Prochlorococcus marinus str. MIT 1214: one gene and its partner. The protein of the gene in region 2 interacts with the protein of the main gene of each other region in a pairwise test. Links are inferred from orthologs where the notes say so. Each region holds a gene or a part of one and is shown on either strand. Other genes may lie near its edges.

What was found.
Region 1: the proteins of rlmN (region 2) and ftsZ interact in binary tests that used the Escherichia coli proteins (3 or more experiments, as listed by UniProt). The link is inferred for Prochlorococcus marinus str. MIT 1214 from one-to-one orthologs.

Annotation. Positions count from the first base shown.
Region 1 is NZ_CP114777.1:872,269-877,605, reverse strand. What follows is about bases 1-2,872. They hold ftsZ (cell division protein FtsZ), read right to left. Parts: upstream 2,050-2,872; coding sequence 952-2,049; downstream 1-951. Other genes in these bases: O5639_RS05110 (cell division protein FtsQ/DivIB), read right to left, coding at 2,219-2,872; panB (3-methyl-2-oxobutanoate hydroxymethyltransferase), read right to left, coding at 1-788; hemW (radical SAM family heme chaperone HemW), read left to right, coding at 1-28. Outside these bases: more of O5639_RS05110, read right to left, coding at 2,873-3,049; O5639_RS05105 (hypothetical protein), read right to left, coding at 3,037-3,447; O5639_RS05100 (D-alanine--D-alanine ligase family protein), read right to left, coding at 3,484-4,545; tRNA (N6-isopentenyl adenosine(37)-C2)-methylthiotransferase MiaB, read right to left, coding at 4,598-5,337. UniProt on the Escherichia coli protein: Essential cell division protein that forms a contractile ring structure (Z ring) at the future cell division site. The regulation of the ring assembly controls the timing and the location of cell division.
Region 2 is NZ_CP114777.1:995,525-1,003,276, forward strand. What follows is about bases 2,753-5,572. They hold rlmN (23S rRNA (adenine(2503)-C(2))-methyltransferase RlmN), read right to left. Parts: upstream 4,793-5,572; coding sequence 3,713-4,792; downstream 2,753-3,712. Other genes in these bases: O5639_RS05820 (sodium:solute symporter family protein), read right to left, coding at 2,753-3,682; O5639_RS05830 (high light inducible protein), read right to left, coding at 4,789-4,941; O5639_RS05835 (DNA-directed RNA polymerase subunit beta'), read right to left, coding at 5,007-5,572. Also shown: O5639_RS05800 (ferredoxin), read right to left, coding at 1-206; O5639_RS05805 (DUF1257 domain-containing protein), read right to left, coding at 222-614; O5639_RS05810 (DUF2997 domain-containing protein), read right to left, coding at 614-817; O5639_RS05815 (HEAT repeat domain-containing protein), read right to left, coding at 907-1,716; more of O5639_RS05820, read right to left, coding at 1,916-2,752; more of O5639_RS05835, read right to left, coding at 5,573-7,752.

The sequences.
Region 1 (5,337 bases), 120 kb from region 2 along the record:
ATGGTGGGATTCACTTGGTCAAGATTAGTAGATTTAATCCATTTTTTTAGGGCATCAATGCAAAGGTCTCGACCAGCAAGTAAAGGCTTTGCAAAAGGAGGCTGTGCAATTGAAAGGCCAAGAATATCAGCTGTGACTCTTACCTGCCCATCGCAATCACTTCCTGCACCAATTCCAATCACAGGAATTTCTAAATGTTTCTTTAGACGGCTGGCAATTTCTCCTGGAATATGTTCTAGAACTATTGCAAAACATCCTGCCTCTTGAAGCATTTTTGAATCGTTGAAAATTTTTTCTTGACTATCTCTATCCCTGGCTTGTGATTTATATCCAAGTTGATGAACTGATTGCGGAGTTAGACCAAGATGACCCATTACTGGAATTCCCATTCTAATAAGTCGTTTGATTACCAATAAAGTCTCAGGTTCCGCTCCTTCAAGTTTCACTGCTGAGGCAGAGGAGTTTTTCAGGAGAGTACCAGCAGCTTCAACTGCCTTGTCTTCTCCGCATTGATAACTTAAGAAAGGTAGATCACAAACTACTAATGGTTGTTCGGAAAGAGGTTTACAAAAACCTCTACAAACAGCCTGTGTGTGGTGCAGCATTTGATCAAGTGTTACCGGAAGTGTCGTTGCATGTCCCAAGACAACCATTCCAAGTGAATCTCCCACAAGAACGACATCAGCTCCTGCGGTCTCGACTATTGAAGATGAGATAGCATCCCACGCAGTTAACACTGTTATCTGTTTGCCCAACTTTTTAAAACTAACCAATTCTGTGGTTTGCATTTAATTCTTAATAACGTGTTTAGCTATTGCTAGAATGTTAATGACTCGGCCCCATGCGGCTGTGACGCTCAAACCTGGTCAGGACCGGAAGGTAGCAGCCATACGGGATGCTCAAAGCAGGCGTGGACTCCGGGTCACCTTAATCTAGGTAAAGTGATTAAGCTTAACGATTTTGTCTTAAACGTAAAAACTCAGGTATCGAAGCCCCTGCTTCCCTAGCTTCTGATTGCTCATAAAGTGATTGTGGCGAGAGTCTTGCTCTATTTCTTTCGTTTGAATAGATTTGATTACTGTCGAATCCAGTAGCAATAACTGTTACTTGTATCTCACCCTCAAGTTTTTCATCAACAACTGTTCCTACGATGATATTCGCTTCCGGATCTACTACATCGGATATGACTTCAGAAGCAGATGTCATATCTTCAAGAGTCATGTCTTTCCCACCAGTTATGTTAATCACACATCCTTTTGCCCCGTCTATTCTAGCTGCCTCTAACAGAGGACTATTGATTGCGGCTTGAGCTGCTTCAAGAGCTCTTGATCTTCCAGAGCCTAAACCAATTCCTAAAAGCGCAGTACCAGCTTCGGTCATAACAGAACGCACATCAGCAAAATCTACATTCACTAATCCAGGACAAGTGATTATGTCGCTTATACCTTGAACTCCTTTCATGAGAACATCATCAGCGCTTCTAAAGGCTTCTTGCAAAGGTGCTCCTGAAATTACATCTTTTAGTCTGTCGTTTGGGATGACAATTAACGTATCAACATTCTCGGCAAGCCTTGCGATACCTTCATCGGCTTGTCTTAAACGACGTTTTCCTTCAAAACTGAAAGGTTTGGTAACTATTCCTACTGTCAAAGCACCACTTTCTTTGGCGACTTGAGCAACGACAGGGGCTGCTCCAGTTCCAGTACCACCTCCCATTCCAGCGGCAATAAATACCAGGTCAACCCCTTCTAAAGCTTGCTGAAGATCGGCTCTCGATTCTTCTGCTGCCTTTTGACCAATGCTTGGATTGCCGCCTGCCCCAAGGCCTCTAGTTAAGCTTTGACCAAGCTGAACTCTATGGGTAGCGGATGATTGTATAAGAGCTTGAGCGTCTGTATTGAGTACTCGATATGTGACTCCATCGAGATCACTATTAATCATTCGGTTGACGGCATTACTTCCGCCGCCACCAACGCCAATAACCTCAATACGTGCAGATTGACTGGGCAGGATTCCTTCATCCATATTGAAACTAGATTTGTTTCCCATTCCCATCACCATATTCAGGATTAGAACTCATTTTTGGCATTATGAACATCATCCATGAATTCTGTTGGCTTATAAGTTCAAATTGATGAACAAATTAATTTCCCTGATTGACCATGAATTTCTATTAATTTATTAGAAAATTCTGAAAACTTTAGTCATAGCAAGGTATTTAGTCTTCATTGGTCAGTATTTTTTCTATTTTTAATTCTGGTTTGCTCGGATCTTTAAGATCCACAATCTTTACTTTTGTGTTGATTAAAAGATTTGGTAATGATTTTTGTAGCTGGTTGAGTTTATTAATTTGCTCGATTAAGCGATCAGTTCCTGAGCCTAAAAGGATTAAATCGAAGTGCTCGGTTTTTAGGCTGATTTCTTGAAGAGGATTTATTTTGATTTTTTGAAGAGGGCTTTGAAAAATAAATCTATTTTTAATTATTAAAATAATTTCTTTTTTTTTATTTGGATTCCAATTCTCTATAGATAATTTTATTTTATTTTTTTTTGATTTATTTACGAATTGAAGAGGTATCCATGATCCTTCAATATCAATCATTCCTTTTTCAATATTGTTTGAAACAACACGACTCGCAAAAGCTATTGGCTCTCTTTCTAAAATATTTAGATGAATTTCGGGAGGGAAAAACTTTCTACTTACTGAAACCCCTTTAATAGGAAGCTTTTTTATTAAATAGGATTCAATTTCTTTTGGATTCAATTCTAACAAATTTCTTGGATAAAAAATACTAGTTGTTTGTTTGATATCGTTATTTGATATTCCAGATAGACCAGTAATTTTAGTTTGATCAAAACTTATTGGCTTAAATGCTTGGTTTGAAAATGTAAGAATCAGCAAAATTGAAGTGCTTGAAAAAAAAAGTAATTGCCAAAGTTCAATTAGAAAATTTTTATTTTGAAAAATATACGAGACTTTTTCATTTGATATTCGATTGTTGTTATTTAATTTTCTGTTTTTTCTTTTATTTGATTTCAAAGGTCGCATCTTGCTCTGGACATAAGCTTGTCCATCCATTGACGAGCTCGCTCAGCATCTGAAAAAGGCACATCTATTTCTCTCCCTGAACCAATAAGTCTGAGTCGGCAACGTCCTTCAGATTCTTGTGTTAAAGGTGCTTCTCCTGAACTCAGAGCCATCAGTTCAACCATTTCTAATTTCTTAACTTCGAAACTTGCTTCCTCCTTGAAACTGCCAGCCTCAAAGCTACTCCAGCATAAAATACCAGCTTTTAATCGAGCAGCTCCTGTCCCATCAAGCTTGGCGAGTTCTGAACCTTTAGCCCAAATCAAATAGAGATTCTGTCGCCTTCTCTCTATCCAGCCAAGGGAAGCTATGAGAATAAAAGCCATCAATAATGGCAACCAAAGGAGACCGTGAATCATTTTTTAAAAAAGAAATCTAAAAAAGTCATGGTTACGTTATTCTTTTGCTGTTTCTATGAGACTAGCAACAAGTTTTTCTAGTTTTAATCCAGAAGCTTCCCACAATGTTGGATACATGCTTGTTTTAGTAAAGCCTGGCAAGGTATTAACTTCATTTATATAAATCTTTTGCGTGCTTTCTACGTAAAAGAAATCAACTCTTGCCAAACCATAAGCATTAATAGCTTTACATGCCTCGATAGATAGCTTTTGTATTTTATTAACTATATTTAAATTTAAATCAGCTGGGATGATTGTATTGCTCAGATTCTCATCGTATTTGGACTCATATGTATACCAATCAGTTTGAAACTTAACTTCGCCTACAACTGATGATTTCATTGTGGACTTTCCTAATACTCCACATTCAAGTTCTCTCCCTTCAATATTTTTTTCTATTATGATTCTTTTATCATATTTTCCTGCAATTTCTATTCCAGTAATTAGTTCTTTTTTTGAGTATGCTTTGGATATGCCAATAGAGGAACCCAGGTTGGCTGGCTTTACAAAACATGGATAGTTTATTATATTTTCAATTTTATTAAAAACAGATTCCATGACTAATTTATGATATAAATTCTCTTTATGTATATAAATATATGGAGCTTGAGGTAGATTAAATGATTTGAAAATTGATTTCATTGCTATTTTATCCATACCTAAAGATGAGCCAAGAGTTCCTGATCCAACAAAAGGCTTTCCTGTTAATTTAAATAATCCCTGAATAACTCCATCCTCCCCATTTGGACCATGTAATGCAGGAAACCATATATCAACTTTGTTACTTTCTTTTGCAAAGTTAGTAAGATTATTTATAGATTCTTCATGGTTTTTTATTGTTTTAGTTGACTCTTTGCTTTTAATCAAAATTGACTTTGAGTATTCTGAATCTTCCCAAAAACCATACTTATCTATATAAATGGGGTTTACAAAAAAGCGCTCACGATTAGAAGAATGACATAAGGCATTGTAAATAGTTTTAGCTGATTTGATAGAAACTTCATGTTCACTTGAATTTCCACCAAAAACTAGACCTATAGTGAGTTTTTTATTCAACATTTCTATTATGGTTCTGAGTATTTCAAAAGGTGATTTATTAAATTTATCAACATTATGAAAAGATTCCAGTTAACGAGAATGGACGTATTTCATTAATTTTTATTGTCACTATTTCTCCTGGTTTATGTGATTTGATATTGCTTGATGATCTTGGTATAAATGTTAGTCTATTTGTTCTAGTTCTTCCCATTAATTGGGAAGTATCTTTAGAATTTATATTCTCTATAAGTATTTCCTGTAATGAGTCTTTATATCTTAAATTTCTTTCTTTTGCGGTCTTTTTCACTAAGTGATTAATTTCTCTTAGTCTATCAATTTTTATTGTTTCAGGTAATTGATTAGGCCACAAAGCAGCAGGAGTATTTGGCCTTGGAGAGTAGGCTGCAGTATTAACAAGATCAAATTTAACATCCTCTATAAGTGATAGTGTTTCTTCGAATTCATCTCTCGTCTCTTCTGGAAAAGCTACAATTGCATCAGAAGTAATCGATGACTCAGGAATTTTTTGTTTTATATAATCTATAATTTCTTTATAGGTTTGAACGGTATAGCCACGACCCATATTTTTGAGTACTTTATTACTTCCACTTTGGAACGGGATATGAAAGTGTTCACAAACTTTAGGAAGTCTTGCACATACATCTATTAACTCTTTTGTGAAATACCTGGGATGACTTGTGGCAAATCTAATACGCTCAATTCCTTCAATATCATGAATATATTCTAATAAATATGAAAGTGTTAATTGTCCAGATTTATTAAACTCATAAGCTTTAAAATCTCTGCCATAAG
Region 2 (7,752 bases):
CTGCAGTATGTACAGCCAATGCATTTTCTCTCATCAACCCAAACGGCTTTTTCCCTTAATTTCCCTCCAAGCACTGGATCTCTACCACTAAGCTCAAAATCTTCATTATTAGCTGCTTCGTATGCAACATTTGGATCATAAATATCATTTAAGGGCTGATATTCAATAGACCTAGTTTCAAAAGCAGCTCTAGGATCAAAAGTCAATTTTCAAAAGCAGTATTAGGTATCCCAACGTGTAACTACTAGTTCTATTGATCCATCTAAATTTTGCTTTTGCTCAGACACTTGGAATCCTTCTTGCGCAGTTGAATCAAGAACAGTGTTTAAAGCATACCGTTGAGTAACCTGAGCTAAAAATCTCTCAATTGGTATTGATTGTTTCCAAAGATCAAGGTCGGTTACAAGTTCGTATGATTTTGAGCTTTCATTCCAACGAAATCCAATGTCTCCTCCCTTATTCATCTCAACAGTCATTTGAGCTTTGACAGTTTGACCTCTATAACCTCTGACTAGATTTTCACCTTCGTTAGGGATATACCCTAAATCTATGAGGGCCTGTTTAAGGAACTCTCTCTTGCGAAGTTGAGTTTTAACTGTGCTGAAATGTGACATCAGTGGATTTCTGCAGGAATAGTCTGTTTTTGAACGTTTTCGCGAAGAAAGGTATCAGAGGTTTGTTCTCTCCTTTCAACAGTGCCTAGGGCATCCTCAAGCTTCTCAGTCAAATCAATACATGCCTCACCAACAATACCTTCAACGGTTTCTTCAACCCTTCCATCTTGTCGGATTTTAAAGCGCAATGTGCGTTGTGGCATAAAATTGAAGCCCTAAGTTTCGCATGATATAGAAAAAAACTCTAGAAACGCGAATTATTAATTACAACGAATTGTTTTTGTACCAAAAATTAAACTAATTGACCATCATCAATTAATGATTTTAATTGTTTTTGTACCTCTGGATCATCCAATTGCTCTAATGCTGTCCTTGCTTCATACCTTACAGAGGGCTCTCTATCGTTTAATAAAACAGAAATAAAGGTCTCAACTATTTGGATCTGGATTTCCGCACTCAAAAGATCATAAAGGCGGTCTAGGGACCAAATACAGTTACTACGAACTATTGGTTCACCATCTACTTGCAAACTTTCAAGTAATTGATTCGCGGCTGGGGGAGAGCTTTCTGCTGAATTTAGTCCAACTTCTGCTAGAGAACTGGATGCCCACAATCTCACGGCAGCGACATCTTGTTTTAATGCATTAATCAGAGGTTCTAGCACTGGGGCGTCAGGGTAATTTCCGAGACTCCATGCAGTAGCTTTTCGCACATAAGCGTTACTATCAAACCTCAATAAATGCAATAGAAGATCTATAGCTTTTGGACAAGGATTTCTACCCAAAGCATAAACAGCACTCATCCTGATAACAGGAGAAGGCTCCTCAAGTAAAGGCAATAAGAATGGAAGAGCTCTAGAGTCTCTATGTTCACAAAAGACTCTTAAGCCCTGAAGTCTCTCATTATTTCCAGACTGAAGCCATTTCAACGCAAGATCACATTCTTTTGATGAATTTCCTTGATCTCCATCAATTTTATCTAATTCAATTTCATCTAAAGGATCTCCTGCCAATTGAGCAGCTAATTCTCTAGCTAAAAGATCAGGGTCTATGGCTAAATTAGCCAACCCTTTTTCACTTAATTTTTGATTTTCATCATTCATAGCTCTGACAGAAGAAGAGCAAACTAATTAATTGGTGCTGGTGCAAGCATATCCCCGGGAAGCCATATTCGAGCACTGACAGCGAACAAAGCAACAGCAAAAAGAGCAACAATTAAAATAGGAAAAAGAGTTGTTCGTAAAAAACCCAAAGTTACAAACTAATTAGAATTATATTCTGCTCTAAATTTTGACCATTTGGCTATCGCGGGTCAACTTTTGGAGTTATTAGTTTTGTTTTCTTCATTAAAAAAACACAACTTACAGCAATGGAAAGCGAAATCCAAGCACTCCTTTCTTGATGTAATAAGAAAGCCCCGATACTAACTAATCCACTATAAAGAATGCCTGAGCCTAAAACGAAGCGAGATCCAAGCACTGAAAAATTATCAACTGGATTAATATTCAGACTTTTCCTTATTTTTTGCCAACCAGGTCCAGGTGGGTTGACCTGCATCACAAATTTATTGAGTGTCTCCTCAGACTCTGGCTCAGTGAAGAATAAAGTAAGCAACCAAATCACAGCTGTAAATGAAGTAGTAAATAAAAGTCTTTTTCCAAAATCTTCAATTATAAAATAGGGAGAAACTGAGGTGATTAAGCCTAGAAAAAAACCACTCAGCATTGCGGAAAGTTCCGCTAGAGCATTAACTCTCCACCAAAACCACCTAAGCACAAGAACAGCGCCTGGACCTGTACCTATTGCAATCACAAGTCTAAACATTGAGCCAATACTGTTACTAAATAAAGCAGTGATTACTCCAATTAGAAGCAACAAAATGCTCGCGACCTGACCAATAAAAATCATTTCTCTAGGTCCAGCCGATGGTCTAACAAATCTTTTATACAGATCATGAGCAAGATAACTTGCCCCCCAATTAATCGAAGTACTTACAGTACTCATAAATGCAGCAACCAATGAAACCACGACCAAGCCAAGTCCAACAGGTGGCAAATATGTAACAGCGAGGTTTGGATAACTTAATTCCCAGTCAGTTTGTTGAGGCAAGAGGACTAAACCAGCCAAACCAACTAAAACCCAAAGCCAACTACGAATAAGATAATTAACAATTAAAAAAACTATTCCTGCCAAAGTTGCTTGTTTTTCATCCTTAGTAGCCAACAAACGTTGGATAAATTCTCCACCACCATCACTACGTCTAAAACTCCACCACTGTAAAGAAATAAAAGCGAAAAAAGTAGTAATCGTTATTCCTGAACTATCCAACCAACTCAAACCATCATTAGTTAACGTCCATGGAAATATAGAAAGGAGCTCAGGTCGATCTAATTCCTCTAACTTTGTTAATAAATCCGTCATACCACCTGAAGCATCAAGTGCTACAAAGCAAACAGCAAACGCGCCTATAAGAGCTAATATAAGTTGTACAAAATCATTAACCACTACTGCCCAAAGCCCACCTAGTACTGTGTAAATAAGCAAAAACAAAGCAACTAAAATCATTAAAAGTATCGTGTCAGTAATGATCCCAAATACACTATGTCCATCTACCACGCCGAATGATTCAGCCACTTTCCGCATTGCTAAGAAAGCATAACCAATTCCTATGCAATTGATTGGAACAGAAAGTAAAAAAGCTTTTATGCCTCTTAGATAGGCTGCAGCTCGCCCCCCATAACGTAGTTCAGTAAAGGCTGCGTCAGTCAATACTCCACTACGCCTCCAGAGTGGAGCGAATATAACTGTCATAGCGACATGTGCAAGTCCAAAACTCCACCATTCCCAATTCCCAGCTAAGCCTCTAGTCCCAATAATACCCGCCACATAAAGAGGTGTATCAATTGAGAAAGTTGTCGCAGCCATAGACATCCCTGCAAGCAAACCATTCAGACGACGACCAGCAACAAAATAGTCTGCTTCATTTTGATTTTTTAGAGATATATACATTCCTAATACCAAGGAAAAGATCAGATAAACAAATAAAATAACCCAATCAATAAATGTCATAACAGCGCATAAGTTATATATATTTCATGCCTAGTTAATGTTTATTTTATCCATTGCTCGCCTTCTTAATTGTCCACATGCCGCATCTTTATCTCTACCTCTACTTGCACGAACACTGACAGCAACTCCTTTATTTTCTAAAAGTTCCCTAAAGCCATTAACTCTGGATTGACTTGGTCGTTTAAAGTTCTCTTCAGCAATTGGGTTATAGGCTATCAAATTAACATGGCTCTGAAAACCTCTCATCAGATCAGCCAACTGCTCTGCATGAATATCTTTATCATTCACCCCTCCAAGAAGGACATACTCAAAACTTACTCGTCGGCCAGTCAATTCTATATATTTTTTACAGTCTTTGAGTAATGAATTAATTGGATAAGAACTCGCCGAGGGAATTATTAATTCACGCAACTTCTGATTAGGTGCATGAAGACTTACTGCAAGAGTGAATTTAGCTCTTCCTAAACGAGCTTGAGCTAATTTCGCCAAATCTGGGAGAGTATTGGGTATTCCAACAGTGCTAACAGTTATCTTCCTTTGACCAATACCAATATCATTCGTGAGACACTCAATCGAGTCCAAAACATTGCGAATATTTAGAAGTGGCTCGCCCATACCCATAAATACGACATGAGTGGGACTCCTATTCATTGTCTCTCCAACACTAATAACTTGATCAACTATCTCATTAACATTTAAAGATCTATTGAGTCCCCCCTTCCCAGTTGCACAAAATTTGCAACCCATAGGACAGCCAATTTGACTTGAGACACAAACAGTAAGTCTTTTATCTGTTGGAATTCCGACTGTTTCTATAATCTCTCCATCAAAAGTTCCCATCAATAATTTCAAAGTCTCATCTTCCGCTACCACTCTGTTTATTTCATCCAGTCTTCCAATCTTTATTCCTTTACTCTCTAATGAATCTCGCCATTTTTTTGGAAGCACAGTTATTGAATCCAAGCTTCTTGCCCCTCTTTGATAAATCCATTCATGAAGCTGCTTTCCACGAAAAGTTTTTTCACCTTCCTGACGAGCAAAATCTTCAAGGTCTTCCGAACTTAAGCCAAGTAAGGATCGATTACTTGATAGTCTAGGAAGTTTTGTCACCAATTCATTAAGCCATGTCCCAATTTAAATTCCAAAAGAACTAATGCAATAAAACCAATCATTGCCCATCTACCATTAACTCGTTCAGTATGTGTATGAAAGCCATAGCGAGGCAATTTACGCTTGGGAACTAGGGGTGGATCAATCATCGATGGACTTTTAAAGGAAGAACTAAATAGTAGAAAGTTTAGAAGAAAATTGTAGAAGAATTGATTTATTCATCTGAAAGTAAGCCTTCTTCTTGCAAGCCTTCTAATGCAGCAGGGTCTGGCATTTGGTCTTCAGGTGATTCATCATCACCGGTTGGGCGAGCAAATGCAGCAAAATTACTCGTTGTTGGATCAATTCCATGTCTACTTCTAGTTGCCTCTAAATCCTCTTCACTTGGATCATCCAGAACAGAAGTATTCTTCGCAACCGGGGAGGAAGGCATGTCAACAGTATAGTCAGGCCTAAGGTTTTGTATCCTTCGATAACCAGCTGGGTCTTCTGCCAGAATATCTGGATGAGGACCTGCTTCAGCATTTAACTCTTCAACAAAGCCACTAAAACCTGTCCCAGCAGGTATGAGGCGACCAATAATTACATTTTCTTTAAGTCCACGAAGCCAATCAGACTTGCCTTCAATAGCCGCTTCGGTAAGAACTCGAGTTGTTTCTTGGAATGAAGCAGCCGATATGAAACTATCAGTATTAAGTGACGCCTTTGTAATTCCAAGTAGCACAGGAGTGAATTCCGAGGGAGCACCTCCAGTTATGGATATAGCCTGATTCGTATCTTCAACTTGCCTAAGTTCTATCAACTCTCCGGGTAAAAATGTCGTATCACCTGCATCTTCTATTCGCACTTTACTCGTCATCTGTCTAACTATTACCTCTATGTGTTTATCATCTATGGCTACACCCTGAGATTTATAAACATTTTGCACTTCACTCACCATCCTATGCTGAAGCTTAGCGATAGCCTCCTGAGCTGCATCCATTAGAGGTTTTTTATCGCGCAAGTCCGCAAAGAAACATTCCAAAAGTTCATGGGGGTTAACTGGGCCATCAGTCAAGAATTCACCAGCAACCACTTGTTGGCTATTTCGAACCATTACATTACGGCCTAATAAAATTGGATATTCAGTAATTACATCATTATCTTCGATAATAGATACAACTAAAGAATCATCGTCATCTCCTTTTTTTATATCTACTGTTCCAGACTTTTTACACAAAATAGCTGAATCCCTGGGCCTACGAGCTTCAAGTAATTCTTCGATCCTTGGTAAACCTTGAACAATATCCCCTGTTTTTTGTCTTTCAAAAACCAATAAAGCCAAACCATCGCCTCGTTGTACTAGATCACCATCACGAACATGAAGGACTGAATCTGGTGAGACCATATAAGGTCTACCAAGGCGCAACTTAACTCTCTTTCCATCAATATTCTCGATTTCCCCACAAGCACCTATTGGTTGATCTTTTGAGACAAAGTCTCCATCTACTACTCTTTGCCCTACTTCCAAAAGAGTAGTTCCTTTCGAATCAATTGTTATTGTATCTTCATCTCTTTCGACGATAAGTCTTCGAACTGGATCACCCTCAAGAGCATCAGGGAGTTGAACAATTCCTTCTTGCTTACATAAAATTTGAGTTGTGGCCACAACGTCTCCAGCCTTAACAATTTGAGCATTTTCTATCTGTAATTCTGTGTGTGTTGAACCATGGCTTGAATCAGAGGTTGTATCTCTTCTAACTAAAATACTTTCAAGAATAACTAATTTTAATCTATCAGTATTCTTTGAACTCAAGTCTTGAGTAACTTCTACGTCTACCGTCATCTGTGGTGTCGTATCAAATGTCTCAAGCATCAGTTGTGTTTTAAGTAACTCAATACCTTCAACAGACTTAATAAGCTCACCATCCTTATAAGCAAGTCTTTGAGACGCTTTTATTCCTAGAGATGGGCCTATAGGTTGTTTAACATGCTCTAACTCGGGCAATTGTGCTTGATCAGGAATAGTAAATTCCTCTACAGGTCTCAATAGAAGGCCTTTACCTTCTGGTGTTTCAACTGATTGAACCATTACCATCGAATCAGTCTTAATCCCTTTCGCAATAGTTTCACCAGGATTAACTATTTGTCCATCACCTTCAAACCTATCAAGTGCTTTATTCTCTTTGCATAGTTTAAAAGTACCGCTTCTAACTATGATTTCTCTAAGGATATCATTTTTCTGAGTAACGGTAACTATTCCAGCAGTTCGACTAAAAATATCTTTGACAACTTCAGTTCCTGCCTCTATCCATTGACGATCTTTAATCATCAACAACGAAATATCTTTATTGATCTCATGAGTTTCTTGAGGAATCCATAAAAGAGTGCCACCTTTGCTAACTTCATACCCATTCTTTGCAGAACGAGCTTTCTTAATTGTCAACCCAGGAGCATATTTAACCAGTCCACCTGTTTCAGTTTTAAACCGATCGTCTGCCAACTCAGCTATTACCTCATTATTCCCAATTTTACTTCCAGGGATAGTATTCAATCTGTAGCGAGTATCATCTTTTGCTTCAAGATGCCATATTTCACCAGAGTGAGTGCTCTCTTCTAATAATTTAAAATCCTTTAAAGTCATCGACGTTGTTACTATTTGAACTTCTCTGGAATCACCAATAGAATCTCTGAGTCTTACTTCACCTCCAAACTCACTTGCCTGGCTAGCTTCAGCTAAAACTTGTCCCTCATTGACAGAAACATTGCCAGAAACAACAGGCATAGCATTAGGAGGTAAATTATATACGTCTCCAGCTAACACCCAAAGCCGACCAAGTCGTTGAGCTTTAAGAGTTATATTTCCTTGTCTATCAGTAACCTCTCTGGGTTGAATAATTTTTTCATACCTAACTTGTCCAGCTAAATCACAAATCACATCCTTGGTAGCCTTTTCAACACTCTTTTGAACGGCACCACTA